Regions from separate parts of the Xylocopilactobacillus apicola genome, predicted to be linked through region 2. Evidence: a T-box and tRNA genes for the amino acid it is inferred to sense, from the RefSeq annotation. Region 2 holds a T-box; the other holds one or more tRNA genes.
What was found. A T-box is a leader RNA that pairs with one kind of tRNA and senses whether it is charged. The one in region 2 lies ahead of asnS (asparagine--tRNA ligase), so its partner is inferred to be a tRNA-Asn.
Positions count from the first base shown of each region.

Region 1: it has a tRNA-Asn gene. The T-box ahead of asnS (asparagine--tRNA ligase) is inferred to sense a tRNA for this amino acid. The anticodon was not compared.

Region 1 covers NZ_AP026802.1:872,255-888,306, reverse strand. The annotation lists gene glmU (bifunctional UDP-N-acetylglucosamine diphosphorylase/glucosamine-1-phosphate N-acetyltransferase GlmU) at 1-1,240, opposite strand, end outside; gene R8495_RS04445 (Veg family protein) at 1,356-1,595, opposite strand; gene rsmA (16S rRNA (adenine(1518)-N(6)/adenine(1519)-N(6))-dimethyltransferase RsmA) at 1,686-2,513, opposite strand; gene rnmV (ribonuclease M5) at 2,506-3,075, opposite strand; gene R8495_RS04430 (TatD family hydrolase) at 3,065-3,871, opposite strand; gene metG (methionine--tRNA ligase) at 3,871-5,868, opposite strand; gene R8495_RS04420 (cation-translocating P-type ATPase) at 5,948-8,713, opposite strand; gene R8495_RS04415 (transposase) at 8,950-9,714, opposite strand; gene R8495_RS04410 (cold-shock protein) at 9,918-10,118, opposite strand; gene R8495_RS04405 (C39 family peptidase) at 10,348-11,469, opposite strand; tRNA gene R8495_RS04400 (tRNA-Leu) at 11,667-11,752, opposite strand; tRNA gene R8495_RS04395 (tRNA-Thr) at 11,858-11,930, opposite strand; tRNA gene R8495_RS04390 (tRNA-Glu) at 11,935-12,006, opposite strand; tRNA gene R8495_RS04385 (tRNA-Asn) at 12,066-12,138, opposite strand; rRNA gene rrf (5S ribosomal RNA) at 12,144-12,260, opposite strand; rRNA gene R8495_RS04375 (23S ribosomal RNA) at 12,316-15,220, opposite strand; tRNA gene R8495_RS04370 (tRNA-Ala) at 15,402-15,474, opposite strand; rRNA gene R8495_RS04365 (16S ribosomal RNA) at 15,526-16,052, opposite strand, start outside.
Region 2 covers NZ_AP026802.1:411,962-428,013, forward strand. The annotation lists gene R8495_RS02100 (beta-glucoside-specific PTS transporter subunit IIABC) at 1-1,461, shown strand, start outside; gene R8495_RS02105 (hypothetical protein) at 1,635-1,910, shown strand; gene R8495_RS02110 (DUF4767 domain-containing protein) at 1,925-2,689, shown strand; gene R8495_RS02115 (D-2-hydroxyacid dehydrogenase) at 3,043-4,032, shown strand; gene R8495_RS02120 (plasmid pRiA4b ORF-3 family protein) at 4,185-4,814, shown strand; T-box leader at 4,869-5,105, shown strand; gene asnS (asparagine--tRNA ligase) at 5,150-6,538, shown strand; gene R8495_RS02130 (plasmid pRiA4b ORF-3 family protein) at 7,067-7,687, shown strand; gene R8495_RS02135 (MurR/RpiR family transcriptional regulator) at 7,788-8,498, opposite strand; gene celB (PTS cellobiose transporter subunit IIC) at 8,602-9,897, opposite strand; gene R8495_RS02145 (6-phospho-beta-glucosidase) at 9,910-11,352, opposite strand; gene R8495_RS02150 (TetR/AcrR family transcriptional regulator) at 11,680-12,261, shown strand; gene R8495_RS02155 (NAD(P)H-dependent oxidoreductase) at 12,222-12,842, shown strand; gene proC (pyrroline-5-carboxylate reductase) at 12,875-13,672, opposite strand; gene R8495_RS02165 (helix-turn-helix domain-containing protein) at 13,768-14,655, shown strand; gene deoC (deoxyribose-phosphate aldolase) at 14,732-15,397, shown strand; gene R8495_RS02175 (phosphopentomutase) at 15,402-16,052, shown strand, end outside.

The sequences.
Region 1 (16,052 bases), 460 kb from region 2:
CTGGCGCAACAATGTTAGAAGCGCTACCTAAGAAAGTGTAAGAACCGATCGTCGAGCGATGTTTGTTAACCCCGTCGTAATTAACAAAAACGACCCCACAACCAACATTAATTTCCTCTCCTAAATCAGCATCACCAACGTAAGAAAGATGACCAACTTTCGTGTTAGTGCCAATTTTTGCATTTTTAATTTCACAAAAATTACCGATATGAACACCTTGACCAATTACCGAATTTGGACGCAAATGGCTATTGGGTCCAATATCTGACCGATCCATCATCTGCGAATCTTCAATTAATGAACTAGTTACGGTAACTCCATCATGAATAATAGAGTTTCTAATTTCACTACTCATTCCAATGCGGCAATTATTACCAATTTTTGTCTTGCCAATCAACTGAACATTCGGCTCAATAATTGTATCACGACCTATTTCAACATCTCGATCAATATACGTATGATCTGGATCAATAATTTGAACTCCCTCAACCAAAAGTTTTGTATTAATCCGTTTTTGAATAATTCTATTTGCAACATTTAAAGCTAGTAAATCATTAACCCCTAAAATTTCATTCGGATCCTGAGTTTTATAAGTCTTCGGCCCGAAGCCATTATTTCTAAAGATCTCAACTAAATCCGTTAAATAATATTCCTTTTGACTATTGTGATTTTGAACTTGATCGAGATAATCAAAAAGCAGCTGATTATCAAAACAATAAACGCCAGAATTAACTTCTTTAATTGCTAACTCCTCTTTATTTGCATCTTTTTGCTCAACGATCCTTATAAATTTATGGTTCTGATCGTAAATAATTCGACCATAGCCTGCAGGATCATCTAAATCTGCTGTCAAAAGAGTTAATGGACTTTTTGATTTAAGATGAAAATCAATGAGATGATCAATCGTTTCCTTTGTCAGTAACGGAGAATCTCCATTTAATACTAAGGTAACTCCTGGTTTACCAGCCAGTGATCTTCGAACCGCTTTAACCGCATCTGCAGTTCCCAACTGTTTTTCTTCAACAACTAACTGACAACGATCCTGGAGATGACTTTCAACCTGATCTCGATCATGTCCAACTACCGTATAAATCTGAGCCGGATCAAAATCACAAACCCCATCCAAAACCCAATCAATTAAAGGACGGTGACAAATTTCATGCATCACTTTGTGAATACTAGACTTCATTCTAGTGCCTTTACCTGCAGCAAGAATGATCACATTTACTTTATTTTCCATACAAATCTCACTTTATTTTTTATACCTAATATCATAAACTAATTTCGGCCTGATTTTCAAAAAAATGAACTCTCACACAAAAAAACCACCACACATGTGATGGGAATGGTCTCAACTAATCATTATCAAAACTTAATTCAACATTCTTTGTTAACAAATCTGCATAACTATATGAAACACGCTCATAAGTACTTTTATGTTCATCTAAATCTACTATAAAAACTGCCCTAAAAGTCTGTTTCAAAGTTCCGTTCCTTTTTATAACTTTTTTCCGCCCAGCTTGAGCTCTGATTACTACATGTTGTCCTATCTTAGAATCAAGATTATCCTTAATTTTTGCAATACTATACGGCATATCCACCTCACTAGACCACTGTAAAAAGTATAACACTTCTAGAAAAAATATTCAAATTTGCAAAAAAATATGTAATAATCGTGCAAGAAACTAGAGAATTTCTCGCTCTTTTAACTCTTTTAAAAGTTTTTGAAATTGTTCAATAGATAACTCTTGGGCTCTGATTTTAGAATTTCCGAAAAGTTTGGTTAAAATTTCCGTAATTTCGGCTTGTTGTTCAGGATTATTTGTTAAAGCAGCTAAATTATTTTTTATTTGCTTTCGCCGATTTGCAAATGAAAGCTGAACTAAATGCATTTCCGCTCTAATTTCATCCAATGTTTTAGTCATTGGGAATTGTTTAAGTGAAATCACCGCCGAATCAACTTTAGGTACTGGATAAAAATTATTTTTTCCGACGATAAATTCAATTTGAGGTTCACAAAATTCGTGGACATAAACAGACAAAACACTATATTCACTCGTGTTGGGTTTTGCAACTAAACGTTCAGCGACTTCTTTTTGCACCATTAAAACTATGTTTTTAAATTTCAAGCCTGATTCTAAAATTAGATGGATGATTGGTGATGTGATGTAATAAGGAATATTTGCAACTAACGACAAACTTTCCACTTCTTTTAACTGTTCTTCAATTTCCTGTCTAAAATTAAGTTTTAAAACATCGCCAAATGTAATTAAAACATTCGGATAATTAAACAATTTTTTTTCTAAAATTGGAATTAAACTAGAATCAATTTCAAAACCCAAAACGCGCCGAGATCTTTGAGCAAGAGCTGTTGTCAAGTTAGCAGATCCAACCCCGATTTCTATTGCATCGGTATTATTATCTAGCTCGGCCAAATCTGAAATCTGTTCAATTATTCTTTGGTTTTCTAAAAAGTTTTGCCCTAAGCTTTTTTTTGTTTTAAATTTAGCCATCATAGTTCTCGCTTAAAATTTTTTCGAGTTCATTTAAAGTAACTCCTAACAATTGCAATCTCGAAGCCAAATGAGCCCCATTAACGTAACCTAGGTTAAAATAATTAGAAACAAATTTTCTTCGATGACGAGCTTCCGGTGAATTTAATAATTTCAACTTCATTAAATCAGATTGGCTAATTAAATCAGTTCGCTTCTTGGCAGTTTCGGATCCTTGTGCCAAAGCTCCCAGAATTGCCGATGTTGAAGCATGTTCAACTCCTAAAGAAGCGCGATGCTGTTTTTTGCCTGGAATAGCATCTTTTTGCCTCAAAAAAGCTTGCTTAATTCCTGGAATCTCTGTTGAAATCAGACGACGAATTCGTTCCCCTGAAAAATCTGGGTCAGTCAAAATAATTACTTCTTCTTTTTGATTTACTTTCTTAATTAGTGAAATGAGCTCAGAATTTACTGCGGCTCCCCTTGTTTCAATCGTCCTAACCTCAGGATCAATTAATCTTAAACGCTGTGTATCTTTTTTTCCTTCAACAACTATTACTGCCTGAATTTTCTTATTTTCCATGAATCAAACGTTCCGTATTTTGATATGTCTGATTAGCAAGTCGGGCTAAATCTACTTGAAATAACTCTGCAAGATAACGCAAAGTAAAGTAAACATAAGCCGGATGATTAGATTGACCCCGAAAAGGAACTGGAGTCAAATAAGGATCGTCTGTTTCCACCAATATTCGATCAAGTGGTATTATCGACAAGCTCTTTCTTAAATCTTCTGCATTTTTAAAAGTCACTACTCCACTAATTGAAAGCATAAATCCCTGATTTAAATAAGCTTCAGCTTGTTTTTTATCAGTATTAAAATTATGAATAATTCCACTAGTGATGTTATGCTCTTTTAGAATGTTAATGGTGTCATCAAAAGCATCTCGTGTATGAATTGAGACAGGTATCTGATACTCTTTCGCAATTTCTAACTGTTTAATAAAGACCTCTTGCTGTTCTAAATGGTCTGTAGCTTCGTAATGATAATCTAGACCGATTTCGCCAATTAATGGAATTTTATTTTTTTGTTCAATGAAATTGTTTAATTTTTCATCAGAATATTCAGCCCAAGAATCCGGATGCCATCCAACAGCTGGTAAACAATGCTCATTTTCTTTACAAATTTTAATAGCACGGTCGTTTAACGTTTGGTTAGAACCTACCACAATAAAATCTGTTACATTAAATTCTTGCGCTTCTTTTAGATAATGATCAGCCTGAATATATTCACTATCGTCATTTAAATGACAATGTGAATTAAAAATTTTGTAATCATGATTCGTTGGTGGCAAACGTAATTCGGGATCAACTTTTCCCATTAGCTAATTTCCGCTCCTGATTCAAGGATATCAGGTAAAGTAGTGACGACAACATTTCCATCAGAATTTTCACCAGCTAAGATCATTCCATCACTAATCGAACCAGCCATTTTCCTTGGAGCAAGATTCGCGGCAATAATTAATTTCTTTCCAACCAAGACTTCTGGTTCTGGATACCACGGCCGGATTCCACTTAAAATTTGACGTTCATGGTTCTTTCCATCGTCCACGATAAATTTAATTAACTTTTTCGAACCAGATAAAAATTCAGCAGACTTAACTTGCGCTACAATCATTTTTACTTTACTAAAATCATCGTAATCGATAATATTTTGCTCAGCTTTCTTCTTTTCTTCCATTTGAGCACGACCCTTAACTTTCATATTTTTGCTAACTAATTTGCCGACAAATTCAACTTCCTCATCGAACTTCATTCGAGGAAAAATTGGAGTTGGTTTCTGAACTACTTGAGCATTGTTCGGTAAATCCTTAAACGAGAACTCGGTCAGTAGTCCGGGGTGATCAATTCCTAATTCAGAAAAAATCTTTTTTGGAGTTTGAGTCATAATTGGTTCTAAAAGTAGTCCAATCAATCGTAAAGCGGCAGCTAAATGCGCCAAAACATCATTTAACTTATCTTTTAGTGCTGGATCTTTTGCTAGAACCCAAGGACTTGTCTCGTCAATATATTTATTAGTTCGCCGAATAAAACGCCAAACTATTTCTAGCGCATCGCTTAAATTAGTTTGCTGCATTGCTTGATCAAACTCTTCAATCGTTGTCTGAGCTAAATCTTCTAACGAACAGTCTTCTTCGTTAAGATCTGTAATTGCAGGGATCATTCCGTCGTTATAAAGGTTAATCATTGAAACTGTCCGATTCAAAAGATTCCCAAGATCATTAGCTAAATCGGAATTAATCCGGGTTACAAAATCTTCTGGCGTGAAAACCCCATCATTACCATAAGGCATCATCCTAAGTAAATAATAGCGAACTGCATCTAACCCATAACGTTCAATTAATGGTTCAGGATAAATTACATTACCTTTAGATTTACTCATTTTGCCGTCTTTCATAATCAACCAGCCGTGGCCAAATACTTCTTTAGGTAAAGGCAAGTTTAGAGCATGAAGCATAATTGGCCAATAAATCGTATGAAAACGAACTATTTCTTTACCTACGAGATGAAGATTAGCAGGCCAAAATTTACTAAATAGTTCTGGCTGTTCTGTTAAATTAGGATCGTAACCCAAAGCAGTTATATAATTGCTTAAAGCATCAATCCAAACATAAATAACGTGACTCGGGTCATCTGGAACCTTGACTCCCCAATCAACTTTCGTTCTCGTCACAGCCAGATCTTCAAGCCCTGGTTTGATAAAATTATTAATCATCTCGTTCATTCTCGAAGTAGGTTGAATGAAATCAGGGTGCTCATGATAATAGTTTAAAAGCCAATCCGCATATTTACTCATCTTAAAGAAATATGTTTCTTCTTTAACTAATTCAACTTCATGACCGCTAGGTGCTTTACCACCAATCACCTGACCTGACTCATCTCTGTAAACTTCAGCTAGCTGCGATTCAGTAAAATATTCTTCATCAGAAACCGAATACCAACCCTGGTAAATACCTTTGTAGATATCACCTTGTTCTTTAAGTTTACTAAAAATATGCTGAACTAGCTTTTCGTGGTCAGGATTAGTGGTCCGAATAAATTGATCATAAGAAATATCCATCAATTTCCAAAGTTTTTTAAAATTTGCAATCTGCTCGTCTAAATATTCAATCGGTTTTTGATGATTTTCCTTTGCTTTTAATTCAATTTTTAAACCATGCTCATCGGATCCCGTCAAAAAATAGACCTCTTCGCCTTTTAAACGATGAAATCTGGCTAAACTATCAGCTAAAACTGTTGTATAAGTATTACCCAACTGAAGCTGCCCACTTGGATAATAGATCGGTGTTGTAATATAAAATTTATTATTCGTTGCCATTATTCCCTCACAAAAACTAAATTACTCTAAATTATAGCATCTCTTAATGAAAAAAATATCGCCCAAAGGCGATAATCTATTATTTTAAATTTTTAGTTGCTTCCATTTTTCTCACAATCCATTTTCTTAATTCCTCAACTAATATTAAAGGAATCGGAATCGCAATCAAGAAAATCCAATTCACTAATTTCAACGGACCCGTGTCAAAAATTCCTTGAAAAAAAGGAACATAAATTAAAAATAACAAAATTAAAACTTCAAAAATGAGCCCGATCACAACCCTGTGATTACTAAAGATACCAATTTTGAAAACCGAAGATCTTTGAGTCCGGCAATTAATCGCAGCGGCAATTTGAGCAAAAACAATTGCTGCTAATGTCATCGTCGTAGCTTCTCGATAATTTGCACCAGAAGAAGCTAATGCTACTCCTGGCCAACCATGCAAGTAATTAATAAAGAAATACGCTGCTGTTGAAACAATGGAGGCAAACAATCCGTACCAACCGAAGGCTTTCCAGATAATTGATTTGGTCAATAAATGAGCATTTCTAGCTCGAGGAGGTTTTTCCATAATCCCCGGTTCACTTTGTTCAGCGCCGAGACCCAGTGCTGGTAGCATATCAGTCCCAAGGTCAACAGTTAAAATTTGCATCACTGTTAGCGGTAAAGGAATTAAGCCTCGTGAAAATAGAAATAAGGCCGAGGGGATTGCTTCAGGCAAATTGCTATTTAAAATATATACCAAAAATTTCTGAATATTACTATAAACTGTACGTCCTTCTTCAATAGCGGTTACTATTGAAGCAAAATTATCATCAGTCAAAATCATATCGGCAGCGTCTTTTGCAACGTCAGTTCCAGTCATTCCCATCGCAATACCGATATCAGCTTGTTTTAAAGCAGGAGCATCGTTAACCCCATCGCCAGTGGAGGCAACAATCTCGCCGTTTCTTTGGTTAGCTTTAACAATGCGATATTTCTGTTCAGGCGCGACTCGTGCAAAAATAATCTCTCCTTTTACAGCTTCAGATAGCTCATCATCTGACATTTGATTTAAATCTGTATCAGTAATAACCCGCGCTTGATCAGAGACGATCCCAATTTTTTGAGCGACTGATTTAGCTGTAAGTCCACTATCTCCTGTGACCATAATGATCTTAATTCCGGCCTTTTGAGCTTTTTTAACTGCATCGTATACTTCTGGACGCGGCGGGTCTGCCATCACCGTAAAACCGATAAAAATTAAATCATTTTCAGTATTTTCAATAGTGTACTCCGAAGAATTCATTGTTTCTGGAATAATTCGGTAGGCCATGGCGAGTGATCTAAGCCCTTTTGCCGCATATCCATCATCAGCTTCATTAATTATGTTTTTATCATCTGCTGTAATATCACGAATCTTTCCTTGATCAACAATTTTCGTAGATTTTGCCAACAAACTTGAGAGAGCACCTTTAACGGCAATTAAAATTTGTCCGTCTTTTGTGTGATGAATTGTGGTCATACGTTTACGATTAGAATCAAAAGTTAATTCTTTTATACGTGGAAATTCTTCAAGGATCTTATTTTTATCGATGCCTGATTTAGCAACTAAAATCGAATGTGCCGCTTCGGTCGGTGTCCCAATAATTTTTGGTTTTTGATTATCATCTCTTTTTATCTCGGTATCGCTATTTAATGCAGAAATTTTTAACAATTTCATTAAATCATCATCTGATTCAGTTGTAACCTTACTTCCTTTAAATTGAATTTCACCGTTATTTAGATAGCCTTCTCCAGTTACTTGATAAACTTTATTTAGCAACCAAATGTGATTAATGGTCATCTGGTTTTGAGTTAAAGTCCCTGTTTTGTCAGAAGCAATTACTGTTGTTTCACCCAAAGTTTCAACACTATTTAAAGATTTGACTAATGCATGTTTTTTTGCCATTCGTTGAACTCCCTGTGCCAAAGAAAGGGTTACTGTTGGCAACAAACCTTCAGGAATAAAGGCAACAATCATTCCAAGGGCAAAAATAAATGATTTAGCAACCGGATAGTGAACAAAAAGAATTGCCGAAACAAAAAAGACTAAACCGATAAAAATAGCTATCAGCGAAATTTGTCGAGTTAAACGGTTTAATTCGATTTCTAGAGGAGAAGTGATTTTTTTATTAGACTGCGTAAGTTTAGCAATGTGCCCTAATTCCGTCTCCATCCCAGTTTTAGTTGCAACTGCTAAGGCGCTCCCCGCGGATGCTATTGTACCAGCAAAAACTTCATTTTTTATGCCAAAACGTCCATAACTGTGCTGATAATCTACTTGTTTATGGACAAGGTTGGATTCACCCGTTAAAGCAGATTCGTCAACCTCTAGGGCATCATTTGAAATAATTCGAGCATCAGCCGAAATATTGTTTCCTGCCGTAATTTGAAAAACATCCCCTGGAACCATATCTTCGACGTTAATCTGAATTTTTTTATTATCCCGTATAACTTGCGCATAGCTGGGTAACATTTTTTTAAGCGAATCTGTCGCCTTCTTAGCTGCGCGTGCTTGCCAATAACTGAAAAGGCCATTAATAATATTGACAGCCCAAATTGCTATCCCTAATTCCATCATTCCGGCAAACATGGAAATAAGCCCGCTTACCCATAGCAAAATAGCCATCACGCTAATAAAGTGTTGAAGAAAATCTTTAACTCTCGACCCCTGCTTTCCCTGGGTAATAACATTTGGTCCATATTTGCTTAATCTTTTTTCGGCTTCCTTATCGCTTAATCCCTCGTTGGAAGTACCTAATTGTTTGTAAAAATCATCAATTTGAATTTGCATCAAATCTTGTTTATTATCATCCTGTTTCATTTTCCATAAGCTCCATAAACAATAAATTATGTGAAGTAATTATAACCATTCTTTTAAAAAAAGCTATTATTCTTTTTTAAAAAAATACAACTCTGCTTCTGCTCATTTTAAACGAAAAAAATGGTTCTATGTCAACCAGTGTTGATGAGTAATTTTCCAACCAGCCAGATCTAAATTGGTCTAGCTGGTTTTTGCTTTTCAAATCGTTTTTGTATTTATTTTCTTTGAACTGCTTCTCAACGATTAGGCATCTGGACCAGATGAAACCGATCGATAATAATTTCAGCATTGGGAAATATTTGCGGGATAAAACTCACATATGCCGCATTCAAATCAACAACAATGGTTTTAATTCTTTGGCGTTCAGCTAATGAAAAGCGCCCAAAGTAACGTTTCAAATCTTTCGTTAAGCGACTTGGTAACATTTCCAGCAGCTGATGCTGCCGACTATCCATCATCACAAAACTGTACATTCCACCGGTAGTCTTAGTCTCATCAAAGAGTAAGTGCTCTGGTAAATGATGGCACTGATTACCCATGATACTTGGATTTGCTTCTATAATCAAGCGTTGGACACTAGATGCTGAAATCCCGTGCCGTTCGGCAATGTCTTTTAATGAACTATTGTGCATTGCTTCTAAGTTCACTGATAGCTTGACTTGTTCAGAAATCCAACGAGACCTTTTAACAACATTAGTCTTGGCAGTAGTGGTACTTTGACATTTACGGCAGAGAAATCTTTGTTTTTTAAGGTCGAGATAAGAAACTCTTGGATTGTTGTTGGGCAATAGAATTCGGGAAGTTTTAGTCCTGTTCTTGACGATTTGTCCTTTAAAGCCGCAGTTAGGGCAATGTTTGAGGGTATAAGTTAAAACAGCATGATAGATGACAGCTTCAACATCCCCAATCATTTGAGTTTCAAAAGGATTGTTTTCGTCCAATGTAATATTAGGGTCTTTAATTCCAAGGAGATTACTGATAAAATCTTTACTAGAGAACATTCGTAAACCTGCTTTCAATTATTTTTTAGACGATTTGATTGTAACATAGCGAGCGGTGTTCTTTTTTGTTTTGCCAAAAATCTAAAATTGGTATAGGTAAAAAAAGAGCGCCGATCATTACTGATCAACACTCAATATTATAGAGCCCAAAAAAAGCCCGACATTCACAAAGTGAAGTCGAGCTTATTTTCTTAAACAAACAATTAACCTTTATTTACGTTAACAGCTTGTGGTCCGCGATCTGAATCCTCAATATCAAAAGTTACAGCTTCGCCTTCAGAAAGGGTTTTAAAACCATCTCCCTGAATGGATGAGAAATGTACGAATACATCGTCGCCATTTTCTCTTGTTAAGAAACCATAACCCTTTTCAGGATTAAACCATTTTACAGTTCCGTGTTCCATTGACTTTCCTTCCACTAAAAAATTGCATCTATCACAGGTACCATGGGGAAAGTATAAAACTATTCGAACCACTACCCTTTGAAAAAATACAACTATTATTTTACCAGATTTCAAAATAAAAGCAACTATCTTTAAATAATGTTTTTAAATTTGTGGCAAAATATATTCTGTATTCTCTTCAGTGGCACCGAAAAAGCAAAGCAAATTAGCCTGTTTTGTGGCATATAACTTACTTGATTGTCATTGCAGATCCAGCGTACTCATGGTTAAATTTGCTCAAATTAGACCAATATATAGCACCGTTATCATAACCATTGTTATAACCTAATTTTCTAGTTCCGCCTGAGCCTGCGCCATCATTTGCTGAAAAATAAAGTGGATCGTGAATCAAAAAGTTGCCGTTATCGTAACCTACAATCACTTTACAATGATTACGGTTTGTATCAGTTTGGTATGATGAATAGCCATAATACAACACTGGATGACCAGTTAAAACTAAATTTTTAATTGTTTCTGTATTAGCCCCAGTAACATTTCTAACATTATTGTTCCATCGATGTGCATAATTAGTTAAAGCAATCGAATTAATCACATAACCAAAACCAACACCAGTATAAACATTTCCCTTCTGTCCTCCAGGCGTTGGATACATAGGTAAATTATCTTGAACCGTACGAAGGTCAACAATTGGTCCTTCATAATCAATTAACATTGCCATAGCTGTTCCAGCACATCCCCACGGAGCATAAACCGGTGTGTACTGGCTGATGTAAGGAACGCTTAATTTAACACTCGTCGCATTAATTTGACCTGGTACAACATTATCAGCAGGAACCCATTGGTTAGTCCCAACTTCATACCAAGTTTTACCATCTACTTGTCTTTGTCCAACAACCTTCCATGTTGTCCCATTTTGTAGATACAAGCCTGAAACTAAAGTATTACCAAACCCTGGAGCTTGATAAACAGCAATTCCATAACCAGGTTCATATCCAACAGTTACATAACTCTTTCCATCCCAACTAGGAATTTCAGGAGCAATATACTTCTTAATATATTGAGCTTGGACCCATTGGTTACCACCAACATTATAGTATTGGACACCATTAATATCTTGACTGCCAAATACCTTCCAAAGTGTTCCATCCAAAAGTAGCTTATCAGTCGAAGCAACTCCTGTACCATTTACTTGGTAAACTCTAATACTATAGCCCTTAACATAAGATACTTGACCAACAAAAGCTACATCATCAGCTAAAACTCGTTGACGACCTGTTGTGACAAACATCATTAAACTTAGAACAAAAAGCATCAAAGCACTTAAAATTTTCTTTGATTTCTTGTTATCCATATCTTCCTCCTAAAACTTTAATCTAGTAGATTATACTAATTAATCAAATAAAAAACATTTTTCTTAATTAATGATTAAAAACAACAAAATATAATTAATTATAATAAAATTAAAAAAGAGATTACAACTAGTCAATTTGAAATCTCTCGCAAAACAAAAAACCGATAGAATTAACTATCAGTTCCTGATTTAAAAAGTGCGGGCAAGAAGACTCGAACTTCCATGAGATTTAACTCTCACAGGATCCTTAATCCTGCGCGTCTACCAGTTCCGCCATACCCGCATCATTAAAGTAATACATTTAATAATATAAAATCAAATAGCACTAATGTCAATCAAAACTTTAAAACCTAGAAATAAAAAACTCTAGAAAAACTAGAGTTAACCATGCCGACTAGAGGATTCGAACCTCTGACCGCCGGTTTACGATACCGATGCTCTACCAACTGAGCTAAGTCGGCCCGATGACCCGTACGGGATTTGAACCCATGTTACCGCCGTGAAAGGGCGGTGTCTTAACCACTTGACCAACGGGTCATAACTAATCGGTAACTAATTACCGATAGAAACATCTAACTGAATAGTTAGAGAATATACTCCGGTTGCCAGACTCGAACTGGCGACATCTTGATTAACAGTCAAGCGCTCTACCAACTGAGCTAAACCGGAATAAAGTGTGGCAGCTTCCTACCCTCGCAGGCACTTACGCACCAACTACTCTCGGCGTTAAGAAGCTTTACTTCTGTGTTCGGAATGGGAACAGGTGTTTCCTTCTTGCTTTCGCCACCACACTCGTGTCCTTCGACACTCAAAACTAAATATCTACTTCACCACATTACTCTCGTCCCGGTTAAGACCTCGACTTATTAGTACTGGTCCGCTTCATACGTCGCCGTACTTCCACTCCCAGCCTATCTACCTCTTCTTCTTAGAGGAGTCTTACTACCTTACGGTATGGGAAATCTCATCTTGAGGTTAGTTTCTCACTTAGATGCTTTCAGCGATTATCTATTCCATACTTAGCTACCCAGCTATGCCTTTGGCAAGACAACTGGTTCACCAGCGGTATGTTCATCCCGGTCCTCTCGTACTAAGGACAAATCCTCTCAAATTTCCTACGCCCGCGACGGATAGGGACCGAACTGTCTCACGACGTTCTGAACCCAGCTCGCGTACCGCTTTAATGGGCGAACAGCCCAACCCTTGGGACCAACTCCAGCCCCAGGATGCGATGAGCCGACATCGAGGTGCCAAACCTCCCCGTCGATGTGAACTCTTGGGGGAGATAAGCCTGTTATCCCCAGGGTAGCTTTTGTCCGTTGAGCGATGGCCCTTCCATGCGGTACCACCGGATCACTAAGCCCGAGTTTCCTCCCTGTTCGACTTGTAGGTCTCACAGTCAAGCTCCCTTTTGCCTTTGCACTCTGCGAATGATTTCCAACCATTCTGAGGGAACCTTTGGGCGCCTCCGTTACTCTTTAGGAGGCGACCGCCCCAGTCAAACTGCCTGCCAGACACTGTCCCTCTATCTCTCGTAGTAGGTTAGAACACTCATCTAATCAGGGTAGTATCCCACCAGCGTCTCTACTCAAACTGACGTCCAAGTTTCATTGACTCCTACCTATCCTGTACAAATTACACAAATGTTCAATATCAAGCTGCAGTAAAGCTCCATGGGGTCTTTCCGTCCTGTCGCGGGTAACCCGCATCTTCACGGGTATTATAAATTCACCGAGTCTCTTGTTGAGACAGTGCCCAAATCATTACGCCTTTCGTGCGGGTCGGAACTTACCCGACAAGGAATTTCGCTACCTTAGGACCGTTATAGTTACGGCCGCCGTTCACTGGGGCTTCAGTTCACTGCTTCGGATTGCTCCTAACAGCTCCCCTTAACCTTCCAGCACTGGGCAGGCGTCAGCCCCTATACTTCATCTTACGATTTAGCAGAGACCTGTGTTTTTGATAAACAGTTGTTTGGGCCTTTTCACTGCGGCTGATCAATCTCTTAATCAGCACCCCTTCTCCCGAAGTTACGGGGTCATTTTGCCGAGTTCCTTAACAAGAGTTCTCTCGCTCACCTTAGGATACTCTCCTCAACTACCTGTGTCGGTTTGCGGTACGGGTATATACTCCCTCACTAGAAGCTTTTCTCGGCAGTGTGAAATCTGTACCTTCGCTACTTTATTTCGCTCCCATTCGTATCTCACCATTATCAGAAAAAAGCTTTTCTCTCTTTCCCTGACTCGATACTTAGACATGCATTTCCATCAGCATGCGTACTTATCCTCCTGCGTCACTCCTTCGCTCAATCAGTCATATATAGTGCAGGAATATCAACCTGCTGTCCATTAGATACGCCTCTCGGCTTCTCCTTAGGTCCCGACTAACCCTGGGCGGACGAACCTTCCCCAGGAAACCTTAGTCTTTCGGTGAATAGGATTCTCACCTATTTCTCGCTACTTATGCCGGCATTCTCACTCCTATACGCTCCACTGCTCCTCACGATACAGCTTCTCCGCATATAGGACGCTCTCCTACCACGTACATTCTTCATGCACATCCACAGTTTCGGTATCATGCTTAGCCCCGGTACATTTTCGGCGCAGGGTCACTCGACTAGTGAGCTATTACGCACTCTTTTAATGATGGCTGCTTCTAAGCCAACATCCTAGTTGTCTCTACAACCCCACTTCCTTTTCCACTTAGCATGTATTTTGGGACCTTAACTGGTGATCTGGGCTGTTTCCCTTTCGACAATGGATCTTATCACTCACTGTCTGACTCCAGAGGTGTTTTATAGCAGTATTCGCAGTTTATCTGGATTCAGTAACCATTGACTGGCCCCTAGTCCAAACAGAGCTCTACCTCCACTATACTTTCCTCCAGGCTAGCCCTAAAGCTATTTCGGAGAGAACCAGCTATCTCCAAGTTCGATTGGAATTTCACCGCTACCCACAACTCATCCCCGCATTTTTCAACATACGTGGGTTCGGTCCTCCAGTAAGTTTTACCTTACCTTCAACCTGGTCATGGGTAGGTCACTTGGTTTCGGGTCTATATCTACGTACTCGCGCCCTTTTCAGACTCGCTTTCGCTTCGGCTCCGTCTTCTCAACTTAACCTTGCACGTAAACATAACTCGCCGGCTCATTCTACAAAAAGCACGCCATCAGCCTTTAACGGCCTCTGACTACTTGTCAGCACACGGTTTCAGTATCTATTTCACTCCCCTTCCGGGGTTCTTTTCACCTTTCCCTCACGGTACTGTTTCTCTATCAGTCACCAGGTAGTATTTAGCCTTGGGAGATGGTCCTCCCTGCTTCAAACGGGGTTTCACGTGCCCCGCCTTACTCAGGATCCTGCCTCACTCTTCTTAACTTTCGTTTACGGGACTCTTACCCTCTATCGTGTGCTTTCCCACGCAACTTCAACTAGTTATTCCAACCTTAATGGCAGTCCTACAACCCCAACAGTAAACTGCTGGTTTGGGCTCTTTCCTTTTCGCTCGCCGCTACTAAGAAAATCGATCTTTCTTTCTCTTCCTGTGGGTACTTAGATGTTTCAGTTCCCCACGTTCCCCCTTAATACCTTTACAGTATTAAGTAGATACCTTTCCAGATATCTGGGTTTCCCCATTCGGATACCCGCGGATTATAGCTTACTTACAGCTCCCCGCGGAATTTCGGTGTTCGTTCCGTCCTTCATCGGCTCCTGGTGCTTAGGCATCCACCGTGCGCCTTTTCTTCTTAACCTTTGACTCTTTTTCGTCTCGTTTCCATCCTCTCGGACTTCTTCTTAACGCGCAATGTGGCTTCTTTATCAGCTAATAGTCTCTCAACTATCAACTTTTAGTAGATATTCAGTTTTCAATCTCCAAGTCTCACTGACCTTCTTTAGCTTCCATACTCTCGTACTTCTTCTACTCCCGGTCAATGGAGGATAGCGGGTTCGAACCGCTGACCTCCTGCGTGCAAAGCAGGCGCTCTCCCAACTGAGCTAATCCCCCAACACTTCGCTCTCTCAAAACTAAACAAGTCAAGCTTTCCTTTTTCCTTAGAAAGGAGGTGATCCAGCCGCAGGTTCTCCTACGGCTACCTTGTTACGACTTCACCCTAATCATCTGCTCCACCTTCGACAGCTGGCTCCTCCGAAAAGGTTGCCTCACCGGCTTCGGGTGTCTCAAACTCTCATGGTGTGACGGGCGGTGTGTACAAGGCCCGGGAACGTATTCACCGCGGCATGCTGATCCGCGATTACTAGCGATTCCGACTTCGTGTAGGCGAGTTGCAGCCTACAGTCCGAACTGAGAATGGCTTTCAGAGATTAGCTTACTCTCGCGAGTTCGCAACTCGTTGTACCATCCATTGTAGCACGTGTGTAGCCCAGGTCATAAGGGGCATGATGATTTGACGTCATCCCCACCTTCCTCCGCATTATCTGCGGCAGTCTCTTTAGAGTGCCCATCTTACTGCTGGCAACTAAAAATAAGGGTTGCGCTCGTTGCGGGACTTAACCCAACATCTCACGACACGAGCTGACGACAACCATGCACCACCTGTCTTCCTGTCCCCGAAGGGAACATAC
Region 2 (16,052 bases):
ATGTCACCAATTATCGTCGCATTAATTGCAGGCGGGATGTTTAAAGTCCTTTTGGCAATTTTGGTTCTTTTTGGCTTAAACAAGGAGAGCGTTAATTATCAGATTTTGAATTTTATGGCCGATGCTGCATTTTATTTTCTGCCATTTATGCTTGCTAGTAGTGCAGCCAAAAGATTCCGGACCAATCAGTACTTGGCAATGATGATTGCTGGGGTGATGCTCCATCCGAGTTTTACAGCAATGGTCACGGCAAAAAATCCAATTGCCCTCTTTGGCATGCCAATTCGGCTTGTGTCATATGGCAGCAGCGTAATTCCGATTATTTTGGTAGTTTGGTTTATGAGTTATGTCGACCGTTTTGCTGAAAAGTATATTCCAAACGTCGTGAAAACGATGCTTAAACCGCTTTTGATCGTTTTAATTACAGCACCGGTTGCACTCATTATTATTGGACCGATCGGAAGCTTGTTGGGCGACGGCTTGTTTGAGATCGTCAACTTCCTTAATAAGTACGCACCGTGGCTGATTCCATTGTTAATGGGAGCATTTAATCCACTGTTAGTAATGGTTGGAATGCATATTTCGCTGCTCCCTATTGCGACGACACAGTTTGCTAAATATGGATATGAAAATATTTCTGGCCCGGGATCACTTGCCAGCAATTTAGCCCAAGCTGGAGCAGCATTGGCAATTTCTTTTAAAGAAAAAAATCTTAAAGCACGGGAAGTGGCAATTTCAGCTACGATAACTGCATTTTCCGGGATCACTGAACCTGCACTTTACGGGATAACTTTAAAGTATAAGCGAGTTTTAGGATGTGTAATGGCAGCTGGTGGGATTGCGGGCTTATATGCTGGAATCACTAAAGTTGTTCGTTATGCTTTTGGCGCTCCGGGCGTCTTTACGTTACCGATCTTTATTGGAAAGAATCCTAATAATTTCCTTAATGCTTGCATTACGGCAGTTATTGCGGTTGTGCTCTCATTTGTTTTTACTTACTTCTTTGCAGTTATAGAAGAACCTGAACATAATCAAGAGTTAAAACCAGTTGTAGAAGGTACGATTATTCCATTGTCTGAAGTTAATGATCAAGTTTTTGCCAGTGAGAGCCTCGGCAGTGGGATTGCAATTGAACCAAGCAGCAGTATAATTACGGCGCCGGTTGCAGCTAAAATCACGATGATTTATCCGACCGGTCATGCGATTGGTCTGACTGATGACAAAGGCCAGGAATTCTTGATTCATGTCGGGATTGATACAACTAAACTCAAAGGTAAGGGTTTTAAAACTTTGGTGAAAGAAAATCAACGAGTTGAAGTCGGTGAACCGCTCATTGAAGTTGATTTTGATTTAATCCGAGAAGAAGGATATGACCCGACGGTCATTCTAATTGCCATCAATACCAAGCATGATCAAATTGTGTTAAATGATCAAAATAAAGTTAGTTTAATCACTGAATAATTGAAAGCCTCGCATCGATGAGGCTTTTTTTTAGGCCTTTAAAGTATAGATGAGAGTTTGACATATTTCTTTTAGTGATAAAGTTTGCACATTCTTACTTTATTCTGTATACTTTAGAGGTAAGCGTTTTATTTAATTGGTTAAGAAGTCTGAACTTTTGACTGGAGGATGCGATGCATTTAATAAATAAGGTTAATAAACTTTTAGAAGAGGGATTTGGGGAAGTAGATTTAATAATTTCTTTCACAGATGGAGAGTCAATCAGCGTAAATGACTTTAGTGAGTTAAAAAAAGTAGGTGATTGGTTAATTTCATCTGGGTCTAGTTTGAGAGTAGAAACCACTTTATCGCCAGAACGATTGAAGAAATTAATAATTGAAACTACTAAAATCAGCGAGAATAATATTTCAATTTGCAACGCTGCTGGATTTTACATCCCGTTTGTTTAATTAAGGAGAACAAAATGAGAAAATTTAAAGGAGCATTAACGAGTTTAATGCTATTAGGAGCGCTGACTACGGCAGTTGGATGTTCATCTAAATCGAGTGCCGAAAGTAAGAGTTCTAGTCAGTCTTCAAGTTCAACTAAGAAGTCTGTCAAAAAGACTTCTTCAAAGAAGAAAAAGGCTGCAGCCAAAAAATCGAGCGAAGTACCCAAGGAAGCGTCTGCAAGTAGCGAGCCAAGTCAAGTTAATCCTAGTGAAGCTCAAACTACTCAGGCTCAAAGTGCTGCGGTCACACAAGTTGCAACTTCGCAGCCAGCAAGTCAACCAGTCCGTGCCACGCCCGTAGAAAAAGCTCAACCTCAAAAATCCAGTGCGCTATGGAGCGACGAGAAAAATCAGCGCCTATCTGCGTTTATGAAGAAATGGCAAGCTGAAATGGGTCAAACTTATGTGGCGACTTACGACGGACAGGAAGTTAATCACTATGGATTCATCTTTCCAGCCGATATTAACAATCAAAACCTGCGGGAAAGAGTAACGTTGAATGGTCAACCGATTAATTTGACTTGGTCGAATAACGGAAACAATGGATCTGAGTATCAAGTGGTTGCAGCAGCGATTAGACAGCCAGTGAGTATGCACATGATTACTTACTTGTTTACGCTTCATAATGGCAAGCCAGCGGTGTATTATACTCCAACAACAAATGGAGGAATCTTGCGTCTTTTTGACACAGAAAATGCAGTACTCCAAAATGGTTTCGCAAATATTATCAACAGTTAATACTTGTTTTTGGATAAATATTCAAAAAAGCGTTGACATTAAGTGCTTTTTATATTAAACTACTAAACATTCAATAAAGTCAGGAGCAAAATTTGATGTTTACTAATGAGCCAAGACAATTGAATAGTTATTTGTACTTTCGTTTCTTGGGGTAGTGTTTGTACTTATCGATTAGGTAGGTGCAAGCACGCCGATGAGTGTTTGACACCTGTAGGAACGAAAGCTTATTTAAATGAGCAATTTAGCCTGACAGGTCCCAGAATTAGAATCTGTTTGGTCACAAGAAAGAATTTAGAAGTAGCCTAACAGATCAAAAACCTGTTAGGCTTTTTAAATTAGAAAAGGAGAGATGCATGAAGTTTATTTTGTTTAGTGTTCGTGATGATGAAGTACCAGCGATTAAGGCTTGGGAAAAACGTCATCCGGGTTCCCAAGTTGATATTAACGAAGGGGAACTTAACATGGAGACAATCGATCAGATCAAAGGATACGATGGAGTTGTCATCCAGCAGCGTGGTGTAATTGAAAGTGGCGTTTATCCCAAGCTCAAGGAGATGGGATTTAAACAGTTGACCACTCGAACAGCGGGCTTTGATAATTTTGATTTGAAGGCTGCGAAAGAGAATGGTTTGAAAGTCACTAACGTGCCAGCTTACTCGCCTCGTTCAGTAGCAGAACTCGCTTTGACCCACACAATGCGCTTAATTCGGCAATTGCAGCAATTTGACGCCCGGATGGCTGAACAAGATTTTCGCTGGGCGGGCTTGCCGTCAACGGAAATTCATTCATTGACTGTTGGTATTATTGGTGCAGGACGGATTGGCGCGACTAGTGCTCAAATGTTTAATGCTTTGGGTGCAAAAGTAATTGCTTACGATGTTAAACCTAACCATAAGTTGGATGATATTTTGACTTTTAAATCCAAAGAGGAAGTTTTGCGGGAATCTGACGTGATTTGCTTGCACGTTGATTTGAATGAAACTTCGAAGAATTTGATTGATGCTGAAGCGTTAAGCATGATGAAACCAACGGCTTATATTGTCAACGAATGCCGCGGACCGGTTATTGATACAGATGCACTTATTAGCGCTTTAGAAAATAAACAAATTGCTGGAGCAGCTCTTGATACGCTGACCGGTGAAGAAAACTTCTTCAATTTTGACTTGCGAGGCAAAGAATTGCCAAGCGAGCAGCTTAAGAAATTGCGCAGCATGGTCAATGTTATTTTGACGCCGCACATTGGTTTTTATACTAATATTGCGGTTCAAAATATGGTGGACATCTCGCTCGATGATGCTTTGAGCATCATCGAAGGCAAAGGGAGCGAACATATCGTTAATTGATTTTCATTAGGGGAAAATTATCATTATCGGGGATTCATGTCTGATTAGCTTAGAGAAACGAAAAATTCAAAGCTTAACTTTAAGGAGTTGAGCTACAAACTGAAAGTCGTGCCTGAAAAAGTGCGGCTTTTTAAATGGAGGGTTGAAAACAATTGGTCAAACATCACCTTTATCAAATGCGCGCTGAACTGTTGGGATTTGAGCCAAAAATCTGGCGCACTTTTACCATTAACGGTGAAAAAACGCTCGCTCAACTCGGATATACTTTAATTGCAATGTTTAAAATGAAGAGCTCCCACTTGTTTGAATTTATGCAGGAAATCGAAGATGCCAAGGCGGGTAAAACGAAATTAAGATATACTTTACAAGAAGATGAGTATCCTGATTTGATGGACGATATCTGCTTGGATGTGTTCACCTGGAAACTCCATAATTGTCTTGATGAAAAGCGCGACCACCTCTTATTTCGCTATGATTTGGGTTGCGATTGGGAAATATTAGTAACTGTTGAAGAAGCATCCTACGAAGAAATGTCAATCAGAGGATTGCCACGGTTGAAGGATGGTGCGGGCTATGGCATCATTGAAGATATTGGCGGAGTTGGTGGATTGGCTGAATATTATCAGGTGTATCAAAATGGGCCCGCTGAAGAACGTGAGTCTTATCGGCGGTGGTTGGGAGAACTACCTGATTTGAATTATTTCTATTTTGCGGAGTGTGATATTTTTTTGTCCGACCAAATCCGGGTTAGCAAACAGGCCTATGAAGAGGGCTTTCTTTAACATCCCTTTGACAAAAACAAATTGGCGTGTTAGATTAAGAAAAAAATCTAGATCAATAAAGCGGTGATGAAGACGAGTACTCACGAAAATAAGTTTAGCGAGTTGAGGATGGTGGAAGCTCAATCAAAGTTTCGTGAGGAAGAACCCTTCGGAGTTTCTAACTGAAAAATGTGTTTAGTAGGCTTAGACGTAACCAAGACGTTACCTGGTAAGAGGATTTGTCCTCTTAATGAGAGGTTTATTTACTAAACAAATTAGGTGGTACCGCGAAAACAGCTTTTCGTCCTATGAATTAGGATGAAAGGCTTTTTATTTATCTAAATAAGGAGTGGAAGATGGAACAAGTAGTGATTAAAGATTTATATGAAAAGAAAGAACATGGTGAGGAGACTGTCACTGTAACGGGCTGGCTCAAGACGATCAGAAGTACGAAACGGTTAAGTTTTATTGAAATGAACGACGGATCGTGTTTACAAAATGTGCAGGTGATTGCTGAAGCTGATCTTGAAAATTACGAAGAAATCTCCAAGTTAACGATCAGCACAACAATTCAAGTTACAGGAACTGTCGTTGATACGCCAAAAGCTCAGCAGCCGTTTGAAATTCATGCCAGCGCCGTTAAAGTTGTTGGTCAATCTGACGAAGACTATCCGTTGCAGAAAAAACAGCATTCTTATGAATATTTGAGAACGATTGCTCATTTGCGACCAAGAACTAAGACTTTTTACGCAGTTTTCAAAATCCGTTCTTTAGTTGCTTTTGCAGTTCATCAATACTTGCAAGAACATGGATTTGTTTACGTTAACACGCCAATTATCACGAGTAGCGACGCCGAAGGTGCGGGCGAAATGTTCCAAGTGACCACATTAGATCTCGATAACGTACCTAAAGATGATCAGGGAAAAGTCGACGAGAGCAAGGACTTCTTCAAGAAAGAAACCAATCTGACGGTTAGTGGTCAATTAACGGGCGAAGCATTTGCGCTCGCATTACGCAATATTTATACTTTTGGTCCAACTTTTCGGGCGGAAGATTCGCATACGACTCGCCACGCTGCTGAGTTTTGGATGATCGAGCCGGAGATGGCTTTTGCGGATCTACATGATGTAATTGAAGTGATTGAAGGATTGTTACAGTCGGTCATTAAATATGTTTTGAAAAATGCACCAGATGAAATTCAATTTCTAAATGATCACGTGGATTCAGAACTAATCAACCGCCTTGAGGCGACAGCGAATAATAAATTCGAAAAAATTACTTATACGCAAGCGGTCGATTATTTGTTGGAATCAAAAGAATCGTTTAAGTATCCAGTGAAGTGGGGCATTGATTTTCAAACAGAACATGAACGCTATTTATGTGAAAAAGTGTTCCAGAAGCCAGTTTTTGTGACGGATTATCCAAAAGAAATCAAAGCATTTTATATGCGCAATAACGATGACGGCAAGACGGTTGCAGCAGTTGATCTCTTGGTTCCCGGCATTGGTGAGTTATTGGGCGGAAGCCAGCGTGAAGAGCGAGTAGCCCAATTAGAACAAAAAATTGCCGATTTTAATTTAGATCCTGAATCTTACAAGTGGTATCTGGAATTAAGAAAATATGGCGAAACGGAGCATTCTGGGTTCGGAATTGGGTTTGAGCGGTTGTTGATGTTTGTCACCGGGATGGAAAATATCCGGGACGTGATTCCTTTCCCTCGGACGCCAGGTAATGCCGAATTCTAAATTATTGAAAGTCCTCATGTGAGGGCTTTTTTTAGTATTATCACAAGTTTAAAATTTATTTGCGGGTTGCATGCTATTTAACAATAACGCTACGGTAACAGCTTAAAAGTAGTTGAGCAACTTTATTTCAAAATCACCTGAAGGGGGTTGCTTATGAGCATAAAAGATCGTTTTGATAGCGCTTCGATAATTTTGATGCGCTAGGGGGATAAATTCCTGTAAGTTTCTGACCTGAAAATAGCTTGATCAACTGCCAATTACCAATAAATATAAATGAACCAATCGCACCTTGCTATTTTGCGGCATTAGCACTTAAAGCTTAATATAGATTCACACCAGTAATTATGTTATCATTAGTATAATATATAGCAGAGATTAAAAGTTCTTTTTTCGTAATGAAAAAGTTATCTAAATGGCACATGCTACGTATATTGGTTATCTTGACGGTCCTCTTGTTCAGAAAAAACATTTTGAAGGCGTCAACTTTGATTAGAGTGGCGTGCTTGCAATTTAACAAGGAGATATTAAATGGCCAATCATTATGTTTACCGGTTTAATTCTAAGCTGGTGGGTTGTAAACCTAAAATATGGCGAAATTTTAGAGTTGATGGCGACAAGCCATTAGATCAATTAGCATATGTAATTATGGCATTGTATGAAATGGATGAAGGCCATTTGTTCAATTTTGAAGATCGGACTGATGGTGAATTAATTAGTTATGAGATGTCTCCAGGAACGCGCGTTGATTTGTGCTCAGATGCTACGAGGTACAGTGTATTTGATCGAAAGATTCGCTCAGTCATTAATGAAGATAACCCTCAATTGATGTTTGTTTATGATTTTGGTTGCAATTGGGAAGTTTTAATAGAATTGCAACATTGTGAAATAGTTGATGATTTAACTCAAGAAATGCCACAAGTTGAAGAAGGTGAGGGATATGGAATCATCGAAGATTTGCAGGGAGTTGAGGGTTTAATGAGGTTCAAACAAATGTTAGAGAGTGCAGACAGTAATGATTATCAGTATTACTGTGATTGGTTTGAAGGACAATTGCCTGATCTTTCGAATTTTGATTTGGCAAAGTGCAACTCTAATTTGCATGATAAGATAACGAAGTTAGAAAATCATTATCGGATCGGAGATTACTAAGTAAAAAGTTTACAGTTTTCTATTTAAAAAAATCTGCAAAAACGGTTTGGGATTGCAAATTGATTTTCTAGGAAATAAAAAAAGACCATAAGGTCTTTTTTTAAGTGTTAATTGATCGTGATAGTCTTTCTAAAAGATACACCACCGGGATTTGAGTTGTTAAGTTCAAAGTACTATTAACTATTTTTGATTCCAATAGATAACAGAAATTCAAATCAGATAAATTAGCGATGGTGTTATTGGAACTGTTGGTGATGCTGACAACTTTTGCTCCTTTGGATTGGAAGCTTGTCATCGGCTCAATAACTTGAGGAGTCTCACCGCTAACGGATAAAACAATTAGTGTTTTACCCTTACAAGATCCATTACTTCTTTGAATGGGGTAAAAAGGGTCATGAATTACAAAAGCGTTTTGTCCGTTATTAGCAAATTGGCGAGCCCCGTAAGATGCTAAGTCAGAAGAACTGCCAATTCCAAAGAAAAGGTAATCAGTACTATGGGCAGCTATTTCTTTAAAATCTTTGATCTGTTGATCGTATTTAGAAATCATTGGTTGGTTGAAATAATACTTAGCTTGGTAAGTAACATCATCCACGACATCGTCTAATTGATTCTCTTTTCTGATCTGAAGACACAGGTCATCATAATGTTCAAATCCCATTTTCTTCATTGTTCTTACGACAGATGCAGGTGCAACCTTCAGCTTGAGCGCTAACTGGCGCAGACTATACGAAATGACTTGTTTTTGATGAGTGAGGATATATTGATAAATTTTCCATTCAGTTCTTGTGAACTCTGTTTTTTCATCCATAGTTAAACTTTCTATTTTTGGGTTCGTTCATGAAGATAAAGTTTAACATTTGAACTGAATAATTCCAAACGTTCGCTAGAAAATTAAAAGCTTTTTAACATTACTAGGCAACAGCAGAAGCCGCTTGTTCTCGTTGATATTTTTCCTTATCAGAACTCTTGAAGAAAGCATAGTAAATCGCAATATCCATAATTATTTCGATGATTTGAAGAACTGCTCCTGAGATATGGTTAGTAGACAAAAAGCCTGAAATAATCGGTGGAGTTGTCCAAGGAACATAGACGCCAGATGTTTTAGCAACGAGGCCAAACTTCATCGTTGAATAAGCTAAAGTGATGTTTGCTAGCGGGGTCAAAATAAATGGAATTGCCATCTTGTAATTCAAGACAATTGGTAAACCAAAGACGATTGGCTCATTAATGTTAAACACTGCAGGTCCAATAATTAATTCTCCCAAAGTCTTGAACTCTTTACTCTTAGAAGCAAAAACAATCAAAATTGCGAGTCCTAAAGTAGCACCACAGCCACCAATTCTGACGAAATTGTCAAAGAATGGCTTAGTAACGATGTTTGGCAAAGATTTACCAGCAGCATGAGCTGCGGCATTTTGAGCCATTGTTGCGTATAAAATTGGATCAACAACGCCAGAGATCGCATTTGCTCCATGGATCCCGAAGAGCCATAAAATACAAACAACCAATTCAATAACAAACGCACCAGCTAAGGTATTACTTACATGACCTAATGGACCTGCAAGGAAGAAGGTGATAACGTTTGGAATACTCTTCATTGGAGTTGCTTCAACACCTAATCTAATAACCCAGACTAAAAGTAAGGCGATTGCTCCGGGGAAAAGAGCTGCAAATGAGTTACTGACAGCAGGTGGAACGGTGTCGGGCATTTTGATTGTTAGATTCTTGTGGATCAGCCATACGTATAGATCTGTAATGAATAATCCAACAATCATTGCGATAAACAAACCAGCAGAATCTAATTGGTTTAAAGGAACCCAAAGGGCACCAGCTTTATCAGTCTTTAAAGGAATTGTTAAAATAAATGCAGCAATTCCCACGATCATTGCAGAGAATGCGTCGACCTTATAACTTTTAGCCAAGTTATAAGAAATTCCAGCAACTGCAATTAAACCCATAATATGAAAAGATGCATTTGTTGGGTATTGAACGATTGTTGCCCAATTTTTACCGAAAGTATTTGCCATGAAATCTTGGTAACCTTGAATCGGAAATTGAGCAATGATCATGAAAACAGAACCGATAATAATCATCGGAACTGCAGCGGTCATTCCATCGCGTAATGCTACTAGATGTCTAGAAGCAGCAATTTTACTAAAGAATGGAATTAACTTTTGATTTAAAAAATTATTTGATTTTTCAGACATATTATTAACCTACTATAAATTTTCGCCGTTTGAGCTGATCACTTTTTTGAACCAGTCGAACGAATCTTTCTTTGAGCGTTCCATTGTTCCGTGACCTTCATCGTCTTTGTCGACGTAGATGAATCCGTAACGCTTAGACATTTGGCCAGTTCCCGCTGAAACTAAATCGATGCAGCCCCATGGAGTGTAGCCGATCAGATCAACACCATCTTCTTCAACTGCAAGTTTCATCTGTTCAATGTGTGATTTCAGATAATCAATGCGATATTGATCATGGACACTGCCGTCAGCTTCTTTTTTGTCAACAGCACCGAAGCCATTTTCAACGATGAACTGAGGAATATCATAGCGATCTTTGAACCAATTCATCGAATAACGTAAGCCCTCAGGGTCAATTTGCCAGCCCCATTCCGAAGCTTTGACATATTTGTTAGGGACGCTATCTTCCTCTTCACGGTAATGATAGTTTAACGGTTCGTTGTCTTGAGCTTGAACACAGCGAGACATGTAATAACTGAATCCAATGTAGTCGACAGTTCCTTGAGCTAAATCTGACATGTCCTCTTTAGTGATGTCCATTTCCCAATCTTGATCTTCTTGATATTTAGTCAGCCAAGCTGGATATTTACCAGTCGAATGAACATCTTGGAACCAATAACGGCTCTGCATTGCGCGTTCAGCTTTCATGATGTCAGCTGGTTTTGGTGAAGCTGGATAGAGCGGAACCATTGCAATCATTGAGCCAATTTGGAAATCAGGATTGATTTCGTGACCGATTTTTACGGCTTTTGCACTCGCAACTAACTCATAATGAGCAGCTTGGTACATTGTTTTCTCAATATTTTCACCAGGCTTTGGTACAAGACCCGAATTAGTGAAAATTGCAAAACTATTTTTGTAATCGGTTTGGTTGTTGATCTCGTTAAAAGTCATCCAATATTTAACTTTATTTTTGTAACGTTTGAAAACGACTTCTGCAAAATTTACAAAGAAATCAATTAACTTACGGTTACGCCAGCCACCATAATTTTCAACTAAATAATATGGCATTTCAAAGTGCGATAAAGTGATTACAGGCTCAATGTTATATTTGAGACATTCATCAAAAAGATCATCGTAAAACTGGAGACCTTCTTCATTGGGTGTTGCTTCGTCGCCTTTTGGAAAAATTCTAGTCCAGGCAATTGAAGTTCTAAAGCACTTAAATCCCATCTCCGCGAAAAGCTTAATGTCTTCAGGGTAGTGATGATAAAAATCAATCGCTTCGTGGTTGGGGTAGTTTAAGCCCGGTTTGACACCGTCAGTGATTTGACGTTCAACACCGTTTGCTCCGGCAGTCATCACATCAGCAACACTGATTCCTTTGCCCCCTTCTTGCCAAGCGCCTTCTAACTGGTGAGCAGCAACTGCGCCTCCCCATAAAAAGTCACTTCGTAAACCTTTTTTTTGGTTCATGTTTTCCCTCCTTGGTATCGGTTTCATTCTTAATTTATCATAATTTGTCGACGTTTCAACCAAGCTGCAGTGATATGCGTTTCAGAAAAAGAAACACTTTTTTTCAAGAAAAATAAGTGATACTCTTTTGAGATCAACCGTATCAGGTAATTTCAAAGGGTTTGTAGAGAACAAAATTTATGAAAAAATATGAAATCTATGCAAAAATATAAATGCAAAAATCTGCGAAAAATTGGTTTTGAAACAGAAAATTCTTTTTTAGAAACACTAAACCAGGGTTTTGACTCCAAAGGATAACGGTGTTATCCTGTTGTGCGGGAGGTATCCATGGCTGGAAAAACTAATTATACTAAATGCAAAATTGTTGAAACGACAATTATCGAATTGCAAAACGCTGATTATCACGATCTATCGTTAAGGAAGCTAGCTGGTAAGGTTGGATTAACGACAGGAGCTTTTTATAAGCATTTTAAAAGTCGCGATGAGCTTTTTACAGAGGTAACGGCGGTTATTTCAAATCGAATTGACCAAAATATTGAACAGGCAATAAGAGAAAATAGTTCTACTTCTGCAAAAGAAAAAATTTTGATCTTTGCTAATCAATTATTGCAATCTTTTGCTGATCAACCTCACCTGATGAATTTCTTATTCTTTAACCCCATAGCGAGTAAAGCTTTAAGTTTTTCGCCAGATGAAGTTGAACGGTTTCCGCTGTTAGCGTTAATTACCAATTTAATTCATGAATTAGCTTTATCAACAAATTTAGAACATGACGAAAATTTTTTATTCGTTCAGTTTTGGGCTTTTATTCAGGGGTATGCAGTTTTGCTTGATCGAAAAATAACTAAATACGAACCTGAAGTGTTGCGATGCACTTTAAATCAATTCCTTTTGGAATCATCAAAATGATTGACTATTTGATTATTTATTGCCATCCTTTCAAAGGTAGCTTTAATCACGCTATTTTAGAGCGAGTTATCCAAAATCTTGAAAATAATCATCGTTCTTATGAAGTCATCGATCTTTACCAAGATCATTTTATGCCTGTCTATGACGAGGAAGAGCTCCACCTTTTTAAAGAAGGAAAAACGCAAGATCCACTTGTTCTTAAATATTTAAATTTATTTCAAAGTGTGCGGCAAGTGATTTTTATTACGCCGATTTGGTGGAATGACGTGCCAGGGATGTTAAAGGGATTTATTGACAAAGTCATGAAAGAGGGGCCAGGGCTAAGTCATACGGTAACATCAAAGGGAGTGAAGGGGGAGTTAACTCAAATAAAACAGGCAATAGTTTTTACAACTTCGACTTCTCCGACCCTTTATTACCGATTTCTGTGTGGTAATGGGATCAAAAAAATCTTTATTAACAAAACTTTAAAACAATTAGGAATTAAGAAGGGGCGTTGGATCAATTTCGGAAACATTACTCATTCTTCTAGAGAACAGCGCATCCATTTTTTGAACCAAATTTCTAAAATGAAACTTTAAAAAACGCTGACGAAAATTCATCAGCGCTTTTTCTATTTATTTAGCTTGGTGTCTTGGGCAATTGTTGCGTCAACGCCTTTAATAACAGCGGTTTGAAAATTGTTTGCTTGCATTTCCAGTAGGCCAGCAACTGTCGTGCCGCCAGGAGATGAAACGTCATCGATTAAATCCCACGGATTCTTACCAGTTTCCTGCATTAATTTTGCACTACCAAAAACGGCTTGGGCTGCGATTTTGTCCGCCAGTTTCTTAGGCAAACCGTACTTGACCCCAGCACGCGCAAGGGAGTCGATATAAAGAAAAGTAAAAGCCGGCGAGCTGCCGGAAATTGCTGTAAATAAGCCAAACTTATCTTCTGGTAAATCAAAAAGTTCGCCAGAGCTTTCAAGTAGCCTGTGGGCAGTTGCTAGTTGTTCTTCATTAACACGATTGTTATGGCAAATGGCGATGGCAGCTTCCCCAACTGTCGCGTTTAGGTTTGGCATTACACGAACTATTGAAGTATCAGGGTTAACTGAGCTTTGTAAATGAGTTAAGTCGAGTCCTGCGGCAATTGAGATAATTAGTTGATCTTTAATTTGAGATTTAACTGAATTTAAAATTGACAAGACAACGTTAGGTTTAACAGCAAGAACAATAATTTCGCTTTGACTAACGACTTGAGCACTATTTTGGGTGACATTAACTCCCAATTTCTCTTTGATTGTACTCAATGCGTCTGAATTTAAATCTGAGACGGTGATGTCACTTGCTGCGACAGTTTTTGTTTTAACAATTCCAGTTAATAGCGCAGTTGCCATTTTTCCAGCGCCAATAAATCCTAATTTCATTTCTGATCGTCCTTCCTTTTTTTGTTTTTCTTTACTATACTAAAATCAATCATTATATTAATTGGTTTTTCTTAAACAAAAAATGGGCAAATTTAATGCAGACGATTAATCTTATTGAATCATTTCCTTTTTTGCGCGAGCTGGATTGTTATATTTCGGATGCAACTAGTTCAAAGCAACAGGTAAGTGATTTCTATTACAACCCCAAGCGTTTAATTAGCGGATTTTACTACCGGAATTGTCCGCAGGCGCAAATTGAAAATCATGTCGTGGCGCTTATTTATGTTATCAAAGGCTCAATTGAACTCGGCAAAATTAAGTTAACAAGTAATCAAGTGTGGTTATCTAATGGTCCAATTCAGTTAGTAAATGGTCAGCATGGTGAGTTTATTTGCTTTCTATTTAAGACTAATTACTTTATTTCTCGCGCTCTCGCACTTACTAATGATGATTTAGTTTTTGCGCTTTTAAAGAACTCAGCTGAACCACTTGATTATGCTTTTGATTTTGATACGGAACCGACGATTGGAATTTTAGCATTTTTACTGTTGCGCCAAATTGTCAAAATGAGCTATCAGAAAAATGAGATCACCAACTCAGCTTGTGCATTATTGTTGGATGAATTAGCAACCAATCAGGATAAAATATCTTATCAAAGCCGCCAAGAAGATTATTCTTTGAAAGCCGTTAATATTTTGAACTATTGTCAAAATCATCTATCTAGTTGTTCTTTGGATCAATTGGCCAATCACTTCCATGTTCATCCAAACTATATCTCAATGTTGGTCAAAAAAGAGACCGGCGATAATTTAAGCACGATTCTTAAACGTTACCGTTTTAATTTGGCACGGAGATTGCTACGTGAAAGTGATTTGACGATTGAAAATATCGCACAGTTTCTCGGTTATAACGATCTTTCACATTTTTATAAGACGTTTAAACAAGAAACCGGCTTAACGCCAAAGCAATATCGAAAAAGTTAGCATTTTCTTGAAATATATAAGAAAGTCGAGCAGAATATAATAGGAATTGTTTTTGAAAATGAAAGGGGTTAAATAATTGAATTTAACAACGGAACAACTTGCTAAGTATTTAGATCATACCAATTTACAGCCAAATGCAACGCAAAGAGATATTGAACAGACTTGCATGGAAGCTATTAAATACAATACTGCTTCAGTTTGTGTTAATGCCCATTGGATACATTTAGTTCAGAAACTTTTGGCAGGATCTTCGGTGAAGCCGATTGCAGTCGTTGGTTTTCCACTAGGAGCAACTACGACGTCAGCTAAAGTCTTTGAGGCAAAAGAAGCAATTACAGCTGGGGCCCAAGAGATTGATATGGTAATAAATATTGGTGAATTAGTTGGTGGTAATTCTCAGTTTGTGGAATCTGATATCAAAGCGGTTGCAGAAGAAGTCCACCGTGAGAATAAATTGTTGAAGGTTATTATTGAAACTTCATTTTTAAATCGGGAACAAATTGTTACTGCCTGTCAATTGGCGGTGGCAGCTGGTGCCGACTACGTCAAAACTTCCACAGGATTTAGTTCGAGCGGAGCTAAAGTAGAAGACGTAGCTTTAATGAGGCAAACTGTGGGCAAGGATCTTGGAGTTAAAGCATCAGGCGGAATTCACAGTCGTAAAGAAGCGCTCGCGATGATTGAAGCAGGTGCGAGTCGACTTGGAGTTAGTGCAACCGTGAAAATTTTGACAGAGGAATAATAGAATGACAAAATATCAAAGAATTTTTGTGATCGTAATGGATTCAGTTGGAACCGGTGCTGCACCTGATGCAGATAAGTTTGATGATGTCGGTTCAGATACACTAGGTCATCTAGGAGAAGCTCTTAAAGGTGAGCTCAAGCTTCCTAATTTAGGCAAACTGGGACTTTCCAACTTGCGGGATAACCCAATCAAGGGAGTTTTAAACGCTGAAGCACCGCTTGGTTATTATGGAAAAATGGCTGAGATTTCAGCGGGTAAAGACAGTATGGACGGACATTGGGAAATGATGGAGTTACCAGTGACTAAACCACTGGATTATTTTCCTAACGGCTTTCCAGAAGAATTGTTAGCTAAAATTGAAAAGTTTTCGGGCCGAAAAATCATCGGTAATCGACCGGCTTCAGGGACGAAAATTCTCGAAGAATTAGGTGAAGAACAGATGAAGACAGGCGATCTAATTGTTTATACTTCTGGCGATTCGGTCCTGCAAATTGCTGCTCATGAGGAAATAATCCCTGTTAAAGAATTGTATCGAATTTGTGAATATGCGCGCTCTTTAGTCAATGGGCCTGAGTATTTAATCGGGCGGGTGATCGCTCGTCCTTATATTGGTCCTGATAAAGATCATTTCACTCGGACTGCTAATCGGCAC